One region of the Tatumella sp. UCD-D_suzukii genome, then DNA from elsewhere that is predicted to be linked to it. Evidence: predicted binding sites of a transcription regulator. Region 1 holds the regulator's gene; the other holds the start of a gene.

Region 1 (8,016 bases):
GCTGGCGCTGATCACCCCGGCGCTGGTGCCCAGGTCCTGTTTCATTGCACCAAAGGCAGGTAAATACATATCCGTAGCCAGAAAGCCCAGCATACTGAGTAAGGCCAGATAAATTAAAAACAACACCGGATGCCTCATGACATCTCCTCTGATAAAAATTTCGCGCAAAGTGTAAAAGGGTGCATTGCTTGTTGTGAATCGGTAATATTTGAGATTAACGTTTAAAAAATTTGAAAGGTCATTATGTGGTCTGAATATGCACTCGAAGTCGTCGATGCGGTATCAAGGAATGGCAGCTTCAGTGCAGCGGCCAGAGAGCTTCATCGCGTGCCTTCGGCGATCAGTTATACGGTCAGGCAGCTTGAGGAGTGGCTGGCGGTGCCTTTATTTGAGCGTCAGCACCGGGACGTCGTTCTCACTCCGGCAGGTGAACATTTTGTCCGTGAAAGCCGCGGGGTTATCAAAAAAATGCAATCCACCCGTCGGCAATGTCAGCAACTGGCGAATGGCTGGCGGGGGCAGGTAAGCATTGCCGTGGACAGGATTGTTAAACGACAACGTATGCAGCAACTGGTGACCGATTTTTATCGTCATTTCTCTGATATCGAACTGCACATCAGTGAAGAAGTCTTTAACGGGGTATGGGATGCGCTGGCTGATGGCAGGGTGGACATGGCTATCGGTGCAACCCGGGCCGTGCCGGTGACCGGGCGTTTTGATTTCCGTGATATGGGCCACCTGAACTGGCGGTGCATTGTCAGTGCCGACCACCCTCTGGCTAACGGCGGCCCGCCGGGAGAGGAGAGGTTACGTGCCTGGCCCTCACTGATGCTGGAAGATACCTCCCGGGCATTGCCACGACGTATCACCTGGTCGCTGGATAACCAGCGGCGTATGCCGGTGCCGGACTGGCAGACCGGGCTCGACTGCGTGAGGGCCGGGTTATGTGTAGCCATGGTACCTGGCCACCTGGCCAGGCCACTGCTATCCCGGGGGGAAGTCAGGGAATTACAGTTACCTGCACCGTTTCCGGAAAGCCCCTGTTGTGTCAGTTGGGCCGGGGAGCGGAGTTCACCGGCCCTGCGGTGGATTCTGGACTACCTCGGGGATACCGACACACTGAACCAGGAATGGCTGAGGGAATAAAAGGTGTGCTTAACGACGATAATCGACAAAAGGACCATCAATCACCGAGCGACGTTCAATCAGTCGCGGGTTCACCTCAATGGTTTGGGGTTCATCGCGTTTATTGACGATACGATCCAGCAACATTTCCAGGGCTTTTTCACCCAGTTCACGTTTAGGCTGGTGAATAGTGGTCAGCGCCGGGCTGAAGTAACGTGAATTACGTACGTTGTCATAGCCGATCACTGATATATCCTGCGGTACGCGTAATCCCTGTTCGTCAGCCGCACAAATGGCACCCATAGCCATAATATCGCCACCGCAGAACACGGCGGTAGGCAGTTGCGGTTGCGAAAGCAACTGCTGCATCGCCTGATAGCCGGACTCCGGTTCGAAATCACCCTGTACCAGCCATTCATCACGCAGGGTGATACCGGCTTCCTGTAACGCTTTCAAAAAGCCTGACAGGCGTCCGCCGCCGGTGTTGCGTTCCATCTGGCCCGGGATACAGCCGATATCACGATGGCCACGTTCTATCAGGTAGCGTCCGGCCATATATCCGCCCCGGAAGGCATTATCCAGGATGGTGTCGGTAAAGTCCCCACGGGAAACTCCCCAGTCCATAACGACCATCGGAATATTACGGTTCTGTTCCAGCATATCCAGCAGATCCTGTGGGTATTCTGCACACATAACCAGCAGACCATCGACACGCTTTTGTGCCATCATCGACAGATAGGCACGCTGTTTTTTCAGATCATTATCGGCATTGCCGAGGATCAGGGTATAACCGTGCTCAAAGCATTTCTTTTCGATAACTTCGATGATCTCTGCAAAATAAGGAGCTTCCAGAGAGGTCGACAGCAATCCTATGGTCCGGGTGTTATTCACTTTCAGACTTCTGGCGACGGCACTCGGGGAATAATGCAATTCATTAATTGCCTCCCGGACGGCCTTACAGGTGTCTTCCGCAACAAAGCGGGTCTGATTAATGACATGTGAAACAGTGGTGGTGGAAACCCCTGCTCGCTTCGCCACGTCTTTAATAGTTGCCATTCAATTCTTACTCCGGGTTTATCATTATTCTGTGCTGGCTGAGTTAATCGTTTGCGTTTACCCTGACTCCGGCAATCGTTCGTAGTGTAGGGGGGACGATTTACCTGTGACGGGACGATAATAGCGCTTGAAATTTCAGCACGCATCATCGTTGCGCAACGAAGGGCGGCAATTCTAGCAAGGTCAGGACAATAAAACGAGATTTTTGCGCAACAGTGTGGTAATTATAATAATATCCATACAGTTATTGTGCTTATGAGAAGGGGGACGCATTGATACTGATCTTAAACTGGCACTGACCACCACGATTGTTGCTTTATTGATGATTTCTGCATTCAGTTTTACAGCAATTCTGCATTAACCGGGGTCTCCCGGCTTGCGGGAGTGCAGTGCTGTCCCGCAACAGATAATAAAAAAGCCTGAACACTGTTCAGGCTTTTTTATGCTTTCGGCCCGGGAAGGGGCAGTAGCCTGTACTCTCTTAACGAACGGTACTCGGGGTCATTACCCGGCGGGCACCGATGTAGTGGCTCTGCCAGTATTCGTTGCTCAGGGCACTGATTTGAATATCTTTGCCGGTGCGGGGGGACTGAATAAATTTCCCGTCACCCAGGTAGACTCCCACATGGTCAGCTTTTTCACGGCCATGAATATGGAAGAAGACCAGGTCACCTTTTTCCAGCTGATTACGTTTAACCGGTGCGGCATCACGCAGGTGGAACATTTCGTTAGCGGTGCGCGGAATTCTGTAATTCACCAGATCTTTATAGGCGTAGTAGACAAGCCCGCTGCAATCAAAACCGGTGTAGGGCGAAGAACCTCCCCATTGGTACGGTTTCCCTAATTGGTCCATCAGCTTAATCATCGCGATTTTTCGGGCTTTCTGGTAACGCTGACGGTGTGTACTGCTCATACGTATCGCGGTCAGTTTCTCTGACGGGCGAGCGGTCGATTTACGGGCAAGGGGGCGATGATGTCCGTAAATTTTCTTTTCAGTACGATGATGCTCCGGGGTGCGGTGTTTTTCTTCGCGGGAAGGTCGTTCTTTTAACTTACGGTGGCTGGCTAAGGCTTTTACACGGTGGCTTAGGGGCTGACGTGTTTTATGCCGTGAACTGGTGGCTTTCACCGGTCTGCGCTTTCTGCGCATATCTTCGGTGACATTTTTCCTTGTCGCTTTGTGATGAGAGACATTAATAGCAGAACGTGGCGCGGCTTCCGCGACGTTAAAAAACAGCTGTGCAACAGCAAGAATAAAAAGCGTGATAAGTAAACGCATAGTTGTCAGGTTACAGGTTAAATGTTCCGGTAAAAGAGAACATAATTAAAAAATAACATCTGACCTTTCAGCCAGCCCCAAACGCATTCTAATCCAGATATTTATCAAATGTTAAGGTCTTTTTTTCTGAATCTGTTACGAGAAGTTTTTTGACGAAAAATTGAGCGAAAACAGGTAATTAACGCGTCAGTTTTACCGAATCCAGCCTCTTGTGATGTGATTGTTGTCACAAAACGGTCATTTGACGTGTTGTGCTGAGATGACCGTTTAACGGTTGTCATCATGAAATGTCGTTTTTATTAATTCGCCGTTATCGCTTACAATAGGCAGACATGTCGTTTTGTTGCAAAGGAAGTATGATGAGCACGTTAGAAAAAATTCAGACTCAGATTTCAGAAAACCCTATTCTTCTGTATATGAAAGGTTCACCTAAGCTGCCAAGTTGTGGTTTTTCAGCCCAGGCAGTACAGGCACTTTCTGCGTGTGGTCAGCGTTTTGCTTATGTCGATATCCTGCAAAACCCGGATATTCGCGCAGAACTGCCGAAATACGCTAACTGGCCAACTTTTCCGCAATTATGGGTAGACGGTGAACTGGTGGGGGGATGCGATATCATCATTGAAATGTATCAGCGTGGTGAATTACAGCAGCTGATCAAAGAAACGGCAGAAAAATATCCTGCCGCGGAATAATCTGACGTCCCGTCTTTCTGATGCCCGCGATGACTGCGGGCATTTTTTTGTATCCAGAAAACCCCCAGCTAGGCTGGGGGTTCCGTAAAGCTTTCAGCTTTGGGCCGTATATAAAAACCCCTTTTGATTTGTTAAAACACCTTGCGGTCTGGCAACTGCAAAGGTTCAACAGGAAATCAAAAGGGGGTCCCAATGAGGGACGAAAAAAGCTTAGCGCATACCCGATGGAACTGTAAATATCATGTGGTTTTTGCCCCGAAATACCGAAGGCAGGTGTTTTATGGAGAGCGAAAAAGGGCAATAGGGAGCATTTTAAGAAAGCTGTGTAAATGAAAAAATGTGAATATTCTGGAAGCAGAATGTTGTGTAGACCATATCCATATGCTTCTGGAAATCCCGCCAAAGATGAGCGTATCCGGTTTCATGGGTTATCTTAAGGGCAAAAGCAGCCTGATGCTTTATGAGCAGTTCGGGGACTTAAAGTTTAAGTATAGAAACAGAGAGTTCTGGTGCCGGGGATACTACGTAGACACGGTAGGCAAGAACACAGCCAGGATACAGGAATATATCAGGCACCAGCTTGAGGCGGATAAAATGGGTGAGCAGTTGTCGATCCCTTATCCAGGAAGCCCGTTTACGGGTCGTAAGTAATCCAAAATGCAAATGTCAGATTGCGATGCGCCTGTTAGGGCGCTGCTGGTAAGAGAGCCTTACAGGCGCATTTGAAAAACCTCCGGCTATGCCGGAGGATACTTATTTTTGTCAGTGTATTACCGGAATAAGACGTAACGAAAAAGGTTATACCGGTTCAGGTCCGGTGTCATCCTCTCCCGGGGGCACCGGGAGTGGCCAGCCGCCTAAACGCTTCCAGCGGTTAACCAGTTCACAAAACAGGGTAGCCGTTTGCTGTGTATCGTACAGGGCAGAATGGGCCTGATGGCTATCAAATTCCATTCCTGCAGCCTTACAGGCTTTCGCCAGCACTGTCTGGCCAAGGACCAACCCGCTAAGTGCAGCGGTATCAAAGGTCGCAAAAGGGTGGAAAGGATTCCGTTTCAGATGGCTGCGTTGCGCAGCTGCCATCACAAAACTGTGGTCGAAATTAGCATTATGCGCCACGATAACGGCCCGGGCACAGTCGCTGTCTTTCATACCTTTACGAACCATTTTGAAGATAGCGTGTAACGCATCATGTTCGCTGACGGCATTTCTGTCCGGGTCATCCGGATTGATGCCGGTGAAGGCCAGTGCCTCAGGATTCAGGATGGCACCTTCGAACGGCCTGACATTAAAGTGCAGTGTCTGGTCAGGCTGCAGCCAGCCATCCTCATCCATTTTTACGCTGATAGCAGCAATTTCCAGTAACGCGTCAGTATCGGCGTTAAAACCCGCGGTTTCCACATCAATAACAACAGGAAAGAAACCACGAAAACGTTGGTTCAAAGCATTAGGGGAAGAAGTTTCGGACATCAGGATCTCATCGGACGAAAATTGCAGCGGCTAGTATCGCAAAAAAACGCCTGTGATGCAGCTGCGGCATACAGGCTTTGGCAGGAAAGCCTGCCGGAAAAGGCAGGCCGACGATCAGTGACCCAGCCCCTGACCGGCATGTTTATTCTCAATCAGCTCAATTTTGTAGCCATCCGGGTCTTCGACAAAGGCGATCACGGTGGTACCACCTTTAACCGGGCCGGCTTCCCGTGTCACGTTACCGCCACTCTGGCGAATATTTTCACAGGTTGCGGCAACATCATCCACACCCAGAGCTATATGACCGTAGGCATTACCGTGATCATAGCTTTCAACACCCCAGTTGTAGGTCAGTTCGATGACGGCACCGTCGCTTTCGTCGGTATAGCCCACAAAGGCCAGTGAATATTTATATTCCGTATTCTCACTCTGACGCAGCAGTTTCATGCCTAATACACGGGTATAAAAATCGAGCGAACGTTGCAGGTCGCCGACACGCAGCATGGTATGAAGTAAACGCATATCATCCTCTTAGCATTTTAAAAAGGGCCAGCAGGAGATCGTGCTGGCCTGTCAGTCATTGAGTCAGTGTAACAGGGAAAAGCGTTGGGGTAATCTCAGTTCTGCCGGAGAAACGGGTAATCGGTGTATCCTTCAGCACCCCCGCCGTAAAAACTTTCCGGACGCTGTGGGTTCAGCGGCGCGTTGGTTTCCAGGCGCAGAACCAGGTCCGGGTTTGCAATATAATCCCGTCCGAACGCCACGGCATCAATCAGGCCACGGCCGATTAAATCTTCGGCTTTTTCTTTCGTATAGCCTCCGGCCCCGATGATCACGCCCGGGAAGATTTCACGGACTTTCTCGCGGAATGCGTCAGGATACGAGTCGCCACCGGTCCAGTCCGGTTCAGAAAGATGGAGATAGGCAATCTTTCTGGCGGCCAGTTCTTTGATAACGCTCAGTGCATCCTCTTCTTCGTTCGGGCCATTGGTCAGAGCCTGGAAAGTACCCACCGGGGAGAGGCGGACGCCAATATGCTCAGCCCCGCGAACCGCGATGGTCGCATCCACCACTTCCAGTAATAAACGGGCCCGGTTTTCGACGCTGCCGCCGTAGTTATCGGTACGGATATTGGACTCCGGCGATAAAAACTCATGCAGCAGATAACCATGTGCACCGTGGATTTCGACCAGATCAAAACCGGCCGTTGCAGAGTTCACCGCGGCCTGGCGGAAATCATCGATCACCTGCCGGATCTGCGCCTGTGTGATTTCCCGGGGCGGGGTCGTCTCTTCGCGGTAAACCTGGCCCTCAGCATCTTTCAGTGTGGTACGGGTATGGGAAGGCAGCGATGAAGGGGCCAGCGGAGGCTGACCGTCCGGCTGTAAGGACGCATGAGAGATCCGCCCGGTGTGCCAGAGTTGTACGGCAATATGGCCACCGGCCTGATGAACGGACCGGGTGATATCACTCCAGGCGGTGATCTGCTCCGGCGTATGCAACCCGGGTGCCCCGGCATACCCTTTGGACTGGAATGAGATCTGTGTTGCTTCGGTGATGATCAGGCCGGCAGTCGCACGCTGCTGATAATACTCCTGCATCAGTGGGGTCGGAATATCGCCGGGTTCAATACTGCGTAAGCGGGTTAACGGTGCCATAAAGATCCGGTTAGGGACAGTAATGCTGCCAAGAGTAAGCGGCTTAAAAAGAACGCTGTCAGTCATAATTTATCTCCGGAGGATCGAGGGGTTATCGTCATGCTCTTACTGCAGGCAAGAGATAAAAATTATTTGTTATTCACCTCAGCAAGAGTAATTAGCGCTCAGCAGGCTGACAAGGTTGCTCATGGAGTAACGCACAAACAGACAACCTGCCGCTATACTCACAGATAGGCTTGCTTCCAGATGAGTTTAAAAAGTGATCAATGCTTTGACTTTATAGTCTCCGCAGAAAAGGGACAACAGACCCGCGACCTGACAGGGAGAACCCCGAACGATGGCTGAACAACTTGAGTTTTTTCCTGTACCGAGTCCCTGCCGTGGCTTATGTCAGGCCGATAAGCGTGGCTATTGCGTGGGCTGCCTGCGCAGCAGGGAAGAGCGTTTCGGGTGGATGTCCTGCACCGATGCTCAGAAACGCAATATCATCCGGTTATGCCAGCAACGTCGTCTGCGCGGGCAAAAATCTTCGGCAGCTCCGGAGGACGAAGCCCCGGGACAACCGTCACTTTTCTGACCCATGCGACGGCGTAACTGATCCAGAAAAGCCAGTCTGAGTGCCCGGATGTGGCGGCGGCTTTTACGGTGACCCGCAACGCCCCTTTTATGCACATACGGGTTATCACTCACCGCCACTGAAACCATCCGTCCGGAGACTTCCGGGGTGATATTTGAC
Region 2 (8,016 bases), on a different contig from region 1:
TGTTATAAGCCTCTCCCAGACGGCGGGCAATATAGTTAGCATTCAGGATAGCCACAGAGCTGGCTTGCCGCAGGCCTTCGCTCCCCATCATACGGATATACATCCAGCTGATAGGCAGAATAGACGCACTGCCAAAAGGTGCTGCAGATACCGCCCCTTCACGGGTCAGTACGTCTGCCACCCGGACAATACTGTGCCCGGGCACGAACGGTGCCAGATGCGCTTTAACACCGATCGGCCCCATCCCCGGCCCGCCGCCGCCGTGCGGAATACAGAAGGTTTTGTGCAAATTGAGGTGCGAGACATCCGCACCGATAAAGCCGGGTGAAGTCAGCCCGACCTGGGCATTCATATTTGCGCCATCCAGATACACCTGTCCCCCGAACTGATGGACGATGTTGCACACTTCACGGATCGTCGATTCATACACCCCGTGGGTGGAAGGATAAGTCACCATAATGCAGGAAAGCTGCTCCCCTGCCTGCTCCGCTTTAACACGCAAATCATTCAGGTCGATATTGCCCTGTTTGTCACAGGCGACCACGACCACCGACATGCCTGCCATCTGTGCAGACGCCGGGTTAGTCCCGTGGGCCGAGGCCGGGATCAGGCAGATATTCCGTTCCGGCTGTTGGCGGCTTTCATGGTAACGGCGGATCGCCAGCAAACCGGCATATTCCCCCTGCGCGCCGGAATTCGGCTGCATACACAGGGCATCGTAGCCTGTCAGGCGGACCAGCCAGCGGGATAGCGTCGCTATCATTTCCAGGTATCCCTCTGCCTGTGAGGTCGGACAAAACGGGTGCAGCTCTGAAAATTCCGGCCAGGTAACCGGTAACATCTCGGCGACCGCGTTCAGCTTCATGGTACAGGAGCCCAGGGGGATCATCGCCTGATTCAGAGCCAGATCCTTGCTCTCCAGCCGGTGCATATAACGCATCATTTCTGTTTCGCTATGATAACGGTTGAACACCGGGTGGGTCAGAATGGCTTCCGTACGATATAATGCCGCCGGTACAGAGGCACTTTCTGTCGCTGCCTGAGCATCCAGCGCGTCAAAATCGATCGGTGCATCATTGCCGGTCAGGATCGTCAGTAATACCTGCAGATCCTCCCGACCGGTCGTTTCATCCAGGGTAATACCGACGGCTTGCGGTAAATCGGTCCGCAGATTCACCTGATGATCGGCTGCCCGCTTCAGGACTGCGGCTTTATCTTTGACCTCCACCATCAGCGTATCGAACCAGTGACGGTTACGTACGCTGAGCCCCTGCTGCTGCAGGGCTGCAGCCAGAATATCGGTCAGGCGATGGATACGTTCGGCAATTTTTTTAAGCCCCTGCGGACCATGATAGACCGCATACATACCGGCAATATTGGCCAGTAATACCTGCGAGGTACAGATATTGGAGTTGGCCTTTTCGCGGCGGATATGCTGTTCGCGTGTCTGCATTGCCATACGCAGTGCCTGGTTGCCGCTGACATCCCGGGATACCCCGATAATACGGCCAGGCATGGCGCGTTTATGTTCATCACGGCTGGCAAAGAAAGCTGCGTGCGGCCCGCCGTAGCCCATCGGCACGCCGAAGCGCTGGGAAGAACCAAACACGATGTCGGCCCCCTGCTCACCCGGTGAGGCTAGCAGCACCAGCGCCATAAAATCGGCGGCCATGCTGACAATGACTTTACGCTCCCTGAGCGTAGCAATAAGATCCCGGTAGTCATGCAGATGTCCGCGGGTGCCGCAATATTGCAGCAGCACACCAAACAGGTCCTGATGATCCACCGCCTTCTCTGCCGCATCGATAATCAGTTCAAACCCGAAGGTTTCGGCGCGTGTGCGCACTACGTCAAGGGTCTGCGGATGCACATCATCAGCCACAAAAAACTTATTGGCATTTTTAAGCTTACTGACCCGTTTCGCCATCGCCATCGCTTCAGCCGCTGCCGTGGCTTCGTCCAGTAAGGATGCCGAGGCGATATCCATCCCGGTCAGATCGAGGGTGACCTGCTGAAAATTAAGTAACGCTTCCAGACGCCCCTGTGAAACTTCCGGCTGATAAGGGGTGTAAGCGGTATACCAGCCCGGATTTTCCAGCAGATTACGCAGAATAACCGGCGGGGTGATCACCGCGCTATAGCCCATGCCAATCCAGGATTTAAAGCGTTTATTACGCCCGGCTATCGCCTTCAGCTCTGCCAGCGCCTGCTGTTCCGTAATGGCCTCACCGACTGCCGGCAGTTCAGGCAGACGGATATCCTGTGGCACTATCGCGTCGATCAGCGACGGCAGAGAACCGGCACCGATAGTTTGCAGCATTTTTTCCTGCTGCTGTGGTGAAGGCCCGATATGGCGGGCAATAAATTCATTCTGATTTTCGAGCTGGCTGAGAGTCCGGGTCATTCGCTTTGCATCCTGAATCAGGCTTGAAGATAAACAGCAGGACACAGAGTTCCTGCTCTGGCAGAGGATACCGGCAGCCTTCTGCCGGTAACGGGAGGGCGTTTATTCGCCGATAGATGCGAGATAGGCATCCGCATCCAGCAGTCCCTGCTGGCTGTCGCCGGCAGGTTTCAGTTTAAACAGCCAGCCACCCGCATAGGGCGCGCTGTTCACCAGCTCCGGGTGCTCACCCAGCGCATCATTGACCGCAATCACTTCACCGCTGAGCGGTGCATAAATATCAGAAGCGGCCTTTACGGACTCCGCTACCGCACAATCTTCTCCCCGGGTGACCTGAGCGCCGACATCCGGCAGGTCAACAAACACCATATCGCCCAGCAATTCCTGCGCATGTTCGGTGATCCCGACAGTAACGCTGCCGTCAGCTTCCTGACGCACCCATTCATGACTCTCACGGTATTTTAATTCAGCCGGAACATTGCTCATTCGGGTTATCTCCTGAAATTATTGTTATACCAAAGGTTTACCAGCACGAACGAACACCGGTTTGCAAACGGTGACCGGCATTTCGCGCTGTCTTATCTGTACCACGGCACTGTCGCCGATGGAAGCCGGTACCCGGGCAAGGGCAATGCTGACGCCCAGGGTTGGTGAAAACGAACCGCTGGTAATAATGCCCTGCTGCCGGACCCCTTCGGTATCCGTAAACAGCACCGGTTGTGCATTACGCAGAACGCCTTTTTCTTTCAGCACCAGACCCACCAGCTTTTCGGTGCCCTGCTGACGCTGAGCTTCAAGGGCTTCACGGCCGATAAACTGTCGTTCTTCCGGCTGCCAGACAATGGTCCAGCCCATATTGGCAGCCAGCGGCGACACGCCCTCATCCATTTCCTGTCCGTAGAGATTCATCCCGGCTTCCAGCCTCAGCGTGTCACGGGCGCCCAGCCCGGCAGGGCTGACACCGGCTTCCCGTAAACGCTGCCACAGGGCAGGTGCCTGCTCCGCCGGCAGCGCTATCTCGTAACCTGACTCACCGGTATAACCGGTGGTGGCAATAAATAACTCTCCGCTCTGCACACCGAAGAACGGTGCCAGCCCTCTCGCGTCCTGCCGCTGGCGCTCTGTCAGCAGGCTTTGTACTTTCTGCTGAGCATGGGGGCCCTGAATGGCAAGTAATGCCAGTTCACTGCGTTCCTGCAAGGTGACACCAAAAGGCGTGGCATGGGAGCTTATCCAGGCAAGATCTTTTTCGCGGGTCGCGGAATTGACCACCAGCCGGAAGTGATCCTCTGTCATAAAGTAAACGATCAAATCATCAATCACGCCGCCGGAGGCATTCAGCATGGCGGTATAGAGTGCTTTTCCGGGCTGTGTCAGTCGTGCGACATCATTGGCCAGCAGATAGCGAAGAAACTCGCGGGTACGTGCACCGTGCAGGTCCACAATGGTCATATGAGAGACATCAAACATTCCGGCATCATTCCGCACCGCCAGATGTTCATCAATCTGCGAGCCATAATGCAGGGGCATCATCCAGCCATGGAAATCAACCATCCTGGCACCACAAGCCTGATGCTGTTCATATAAGGGGGTGTGCTGAGTCATAACCGTCGTCCTGTCGAAAAGTGAGAGGTTTACCGGTGGTGGTTTACGCCTTTAAGGCTTAAAAACCCGGGCGCAAACGTTACCCTGCCAAAAACTTACCATTGAATGCGGCACTTCACCATAAGCAAAATAATGGCAAAAAACCGCCATGCACCCTGATAGTGCATAGCGGACTGCAGTAAAAAACACCAGTTAACAGACGGAAATATGAACATTTCACCGGTAACTGCTCCTTCGGGCAGAATTTAAAGGTAACTTACCGGCGAATACGGGTGACAAATTAATGACTGCATTTCTCTTACGGATTAGAAAAAGTATGGCAAAGAGAGTCGTCAAATTAGAATAAATCAAATGACGTTCTAAAGTGGTGCAGCGCGACCTATGGCCTGGCACCTGACCGGCAGGGCGCTTAATCGCAGGGAATAAGCTGCGGTGAAGCGCAGAAAATATTTTGAAACGGTACTTCGGCTATCAATGAGCCCTCACTTTCCCTTTATAAGGGCTTAGCCTGACCAGAGGAGCAAGGGCGTCACAGGCCGGACAGTTAACTGTCCGGAGTGCTTCTGTCAGAAAACGGCCCTGGTCAGCACGCCGCTTTGCAATGTGCAGTTCACGGCCTGATACTGTAACGAACAAAATCTTCCAGATTAGCCAGCCTGTCGTAGAGCTTTCTCGCCGGATTCGACCCACGGGTTATCCAGTAAACTTTCGCCCAGGATTTCTCTTTCGCTTCGTCACGGATAGCTTCGATCAGCGCTTTACCCGCACCCAGCCCCCGCATGGTATCGTCCACAAAGAGATCTTCCAGATAACACAAGGGCTGCGTATACCAGGCCCCTTCATGCAAAACAAAGATAGCGAACCCGATAATCTTTTTATCTGTCTCCGCCACCCTGCACATCAGGGGCGAGTCTGACGACAGCGCTCTTTTCCAGGTCGATAACGTCACCGACATATCAAGGTCACTTCCGGCGAATGCCAGATATTGCTTCCACAGTGTCATCCAGGCTTCGTGATCCTCAGCCTGAACCTCGCGTACATGAACCGTCATTCTGCTCCCTCTTTCTTCCTGTAATGAGTCAGGATAATCACCGGACTGCCACTTTTATATCGGCTTCCGGGCGGTAAATATACTTCCGCTTTATGCAGATCATTGGACAAGTAAATAAAGACTGCCGTTTATAAGGCTGCGGCCAGTAGTTCAGACGAATCCGTCAGTATGACGCCATGGTCCAGCATATCGGCCTTTGCGGCAGCCAGGGAGCCCTGAAAATTAATCCCCTTGCAGGCATCTTCGATAACCGTGGTAGTGAACCCTGCCAGCCGTGCATCAATGGCGGTCATTGCCACACAGAAGTCGGTCGCCAGACCAACAATATAAACGTGACTGATCTCACGGGCCTGCAGCCAGGCGGCCAGTCCGGTCGTTGTCTGCCGGTCGGCTTCGGTAAAGGCTGAGTAACTGTCGATATCCTGATGGTAACCTTTGCGGATAATCAGTTGTGCGTGCGGAATGTCCAGCTGGCGGTGAAGCATGGCCCCTTCACTTTCCCATACCGCATGCACCGGCCACAGATGCTGAGGACCGTAACGGGTTTCGATGATATCGCCGGGCTGTTTACCGGGATGATTTTCGGCAAACGACAGATGGTTATGAGGATGCCAGTCCTGGGTCAGCACAACGTTACTGAAACACCGGGCCAGCTGGTTGACCCGCGGAATAATCATTTCGCCGCCGGGAACCGCCAGACTCCCGCCGGTCACAAAACAATTCTGCACATCTACGACAATTAACGCCCTGTGCCGGTCAGGCACTGAGGGTTCTGATAAAGGCATAACGTTATCTCCGTCAATTCACTGCAAGGCTGCTGGCCACGTCAGGACCAGTGTCAGAAAGCCAGTATAAACAGAGTCCTTGCCCGAACGCGACAGCCATAACCGGCGTAATACGCGTCCATCCGATCACTGTGGCAGAAAGCCCGCTGTTTAGCTGATTTTCGCGCAGGACAGACATTTAAAGAGGGGGCCGGAAGGAAGGGTTGCGCTCAGGCCCGCCTGGCGGCGGGCCATGACAGCCTGTTTAGCTGTTTTTTAACCACTCCGGTAAGTCATGCAGGCCCATTGCCTGCTGCAGCAATTTTGGCTTAACCCCCGGTAAGGTATCAGCCATTTTCAGCCCGATATCGCGCATTAATTTGAGCGCGGGGTTGCTGCCGGCAAACAGTTCACGAAAGCCCTGCATCGAAGCCAGCATCATCGCCGCACTGTGCTTGCGACTGCGCTCATAACGACGAAGGTAGAGATACTGACCAATATCTTTCCCCTGCTGCTGCAGGCGACAGATTTCACCGATAAGCTCTGCAGCATCCATAAAGCCGAGGTTCACCCCCTGCCCTGCCAGCGGATGGATAGTATGGGCAGCATCGCCGACCAGCGCCAGCCGGTGTGCAGCAAACTGCCGGGCATAACGGGCCATCAGCGGGAAGGTTTTACGTTCACTTTCAGCACGGCATAACCCGAGTTTCATATCAAAAGCGACAGACAGTTGCTGATTAAACTGGTCTTCAGACATCCCGCTCAGTCGCTCAGCCTGTTGCGGTTCGCAGGACCAGACAATGGAACTCAGATGCGGGTCAGAAAGCGGCAGAAAAGCCAGAATGCCTTCACCATAAAAAATCTGTCGTGCGACAGCATCATGAGGCTGCTCCGTACGGATATTGGCCACCAGAGCGTGGTGCTGGTAATCCCTGAACATCAGCGGAATATCCGCTTTTTTTCGCAGCCAGGAATCCGCCCCGTCCGCCGCGACCAGCAACCGTGCCGTCAGCATAGAGCCGTCTTCCAGGGTGACGAAAGCTTCGTTATCACCAAAAGCAACCTGTTGAAGCTGTGCCGGAGCAATCAGTGTCACATCACTGCAGCGGCTGGCCCGCTGCCATAAGGCTTCGCGCAGTACCTGATTTTCAACAATATAGCCCAGACTGGTCATCCCCTGATGCTGATCGTCAAAGCGGATATGACCAAAACTGTCTTTTTCCCAGACTTCCATACCGTGATAAGCACTGGCGCGCATCGCCAGAATATCCTGCCAGACACCGAGGTGGCTGAGCAGACGTTCGCTGGCACGATTAATCGCCGATACACGAACCGACGGGGCTGCCTGCAGATCCGGCGGGGTATGCGGGGACTTTTCCAGTACCGCAACTTTCAGGCCACTGCCTTCCAAACCGCAGGCAACCGCCAGACCAACCATTCCGCCACCGGCGATGACAACATCAAAGCTCTGCATCAGTACTCTCTCATTAACGTTTCACCCAGCCCAGGGTACGCCCGGCCAGCTGATGTTTAAGCCACGGCATTTTATCCATGACAGTTAAGCCAATATTACGACCCGCAACTAATGGCAGATTCCGGTTAGAAAAAAGCCGTACCAGACCATCGGTGATAGCGATGGTTTTCTGCCGGTCGGGTTCACGCCGCTCCCGATAGCGCTGCAGCGTCGCATAATCACCGATATCCTCCCCGGCGGCACTGGCCCGGGCGACCGTTTCGGCCAGTGTCATCACGTCCCGCAAGCCGAGATTAAATCCCTGCCCCGCAATAGGATGCAGGGTCTGGGCCGCATTTCCGGCAACGACCAGACGATGGCGGGTGACCTCCTGCGCCTGCTGCAATACCAGCGGATAATAGTCACGTTTACCGCAGCGTATAAAACGCCCCTGCCGCCAGCCAAATGCCTTTTGCAGTTCATCCAGGAATTGCTGTTCACTCCAGGCCTCCACCTGTGCGCGCATCTCTGCCGGATGACACCAGACCAGAGAGTAGCGATCGCCGGACATCGGTAACAGTGCCAGCGGACCGTGAGGCGTAAACCGCTCATAGGCTCTGCCGGCGGGCAACTCGCTGGTTCTGACATTGGCTATCACAGCCATCTGCTGATAATCCTCCTGCTGCCAGCGCACTCCACATCCCGCCGCCAGTGAAGACCCGGAGCCATTGGCCACCAC

What was found. Region 1 encodes PurR, which represses purine synthesis genes. Its sites were predicted from a motif close to CANGCAAACGTTTGCNTG; they were not measured.
Region 2: the regulator PurR is predicted to act here: its motif matches at 4,079-4,096, upstream of gcvT (glycine cleavage system aminomethyltransferase GcvT).

The regions. Positions count from the first base shown of each region.
Region 1 covers NZ_JFJX01000012.1:253,013-261,028, forward strand. Annotated here, with positions in the region: gene punC (purine nucleoside transporter PunC) at 1-138, opposite strand, end outside; gene punR (DNA-binding transcriptional activator PunR) at 244-1,146, shown strand; gene purR (HTH-type transcriptional repressor PurR) at 1,156-2,181, opposite strand; gene CG67_RS18775 (YnhF family membrane protein) at 2,453-2,542, shown strand; gene CG67_RS05265 (C40 family peptidase) at 2,663-3,460, opposite strand; gene CG67_RS05270 (Grx4 family monothiol glutaredoxin) at 3,817-4,152, shown strand; partial or broken gene tnpA (IS200/IS605 family transposase) at 4,345-4,803, shown strand; gene rnt (ribonuclease T) at 4,951-5,622, opposite strand; gene gloA (lactoylglutathione lyase) at 5,737-6,144, opposite strand; gene CG67_RS05295 (alkene reductase) at 6,240-7,346, opposite strand; gene CG67_RS05300 (DUF1289 domain-containing protein) at 7,618-7,857, shown strand; partial or broken gene CG67_RS05305 (efflux transporter periplasmic adaptor subunit) at 7,950-8,016, opposite strand, start outside.
Region 2 covers NZ_JFJX01000049.1:284,858-292,873, forward strand. Annotated here, with positions in the region: gene gcvP (aminomethyl-transferring glycine dehydrogenase) at 1-2,404, opposite strand, end outside; gene gcvH (glycine cleavage system protein GcvH) at 2,507-2,890, opposite strand; gene gcvT (glycine cleavage system aminomethyltransferase GcvT) at 2,915-4,009, opposite strand; gene CG67_RS09520 (GNAT family N-acetyltransferase) at 4,620-5,060, opposite strand; gene pncA (bifunctional nicotinamidase/pyrazinamidase) at 5,189-5,845, opposite strand; gene ubiI (FAD-dependent 2-octaprenylphenol hydroxylase) at 6,090-7,298, opposite strand; gene ubiH (2-octaprenyl-6-methoxyphenyl hydroxylase) at 7,312-8,016, opposite strand, start outside.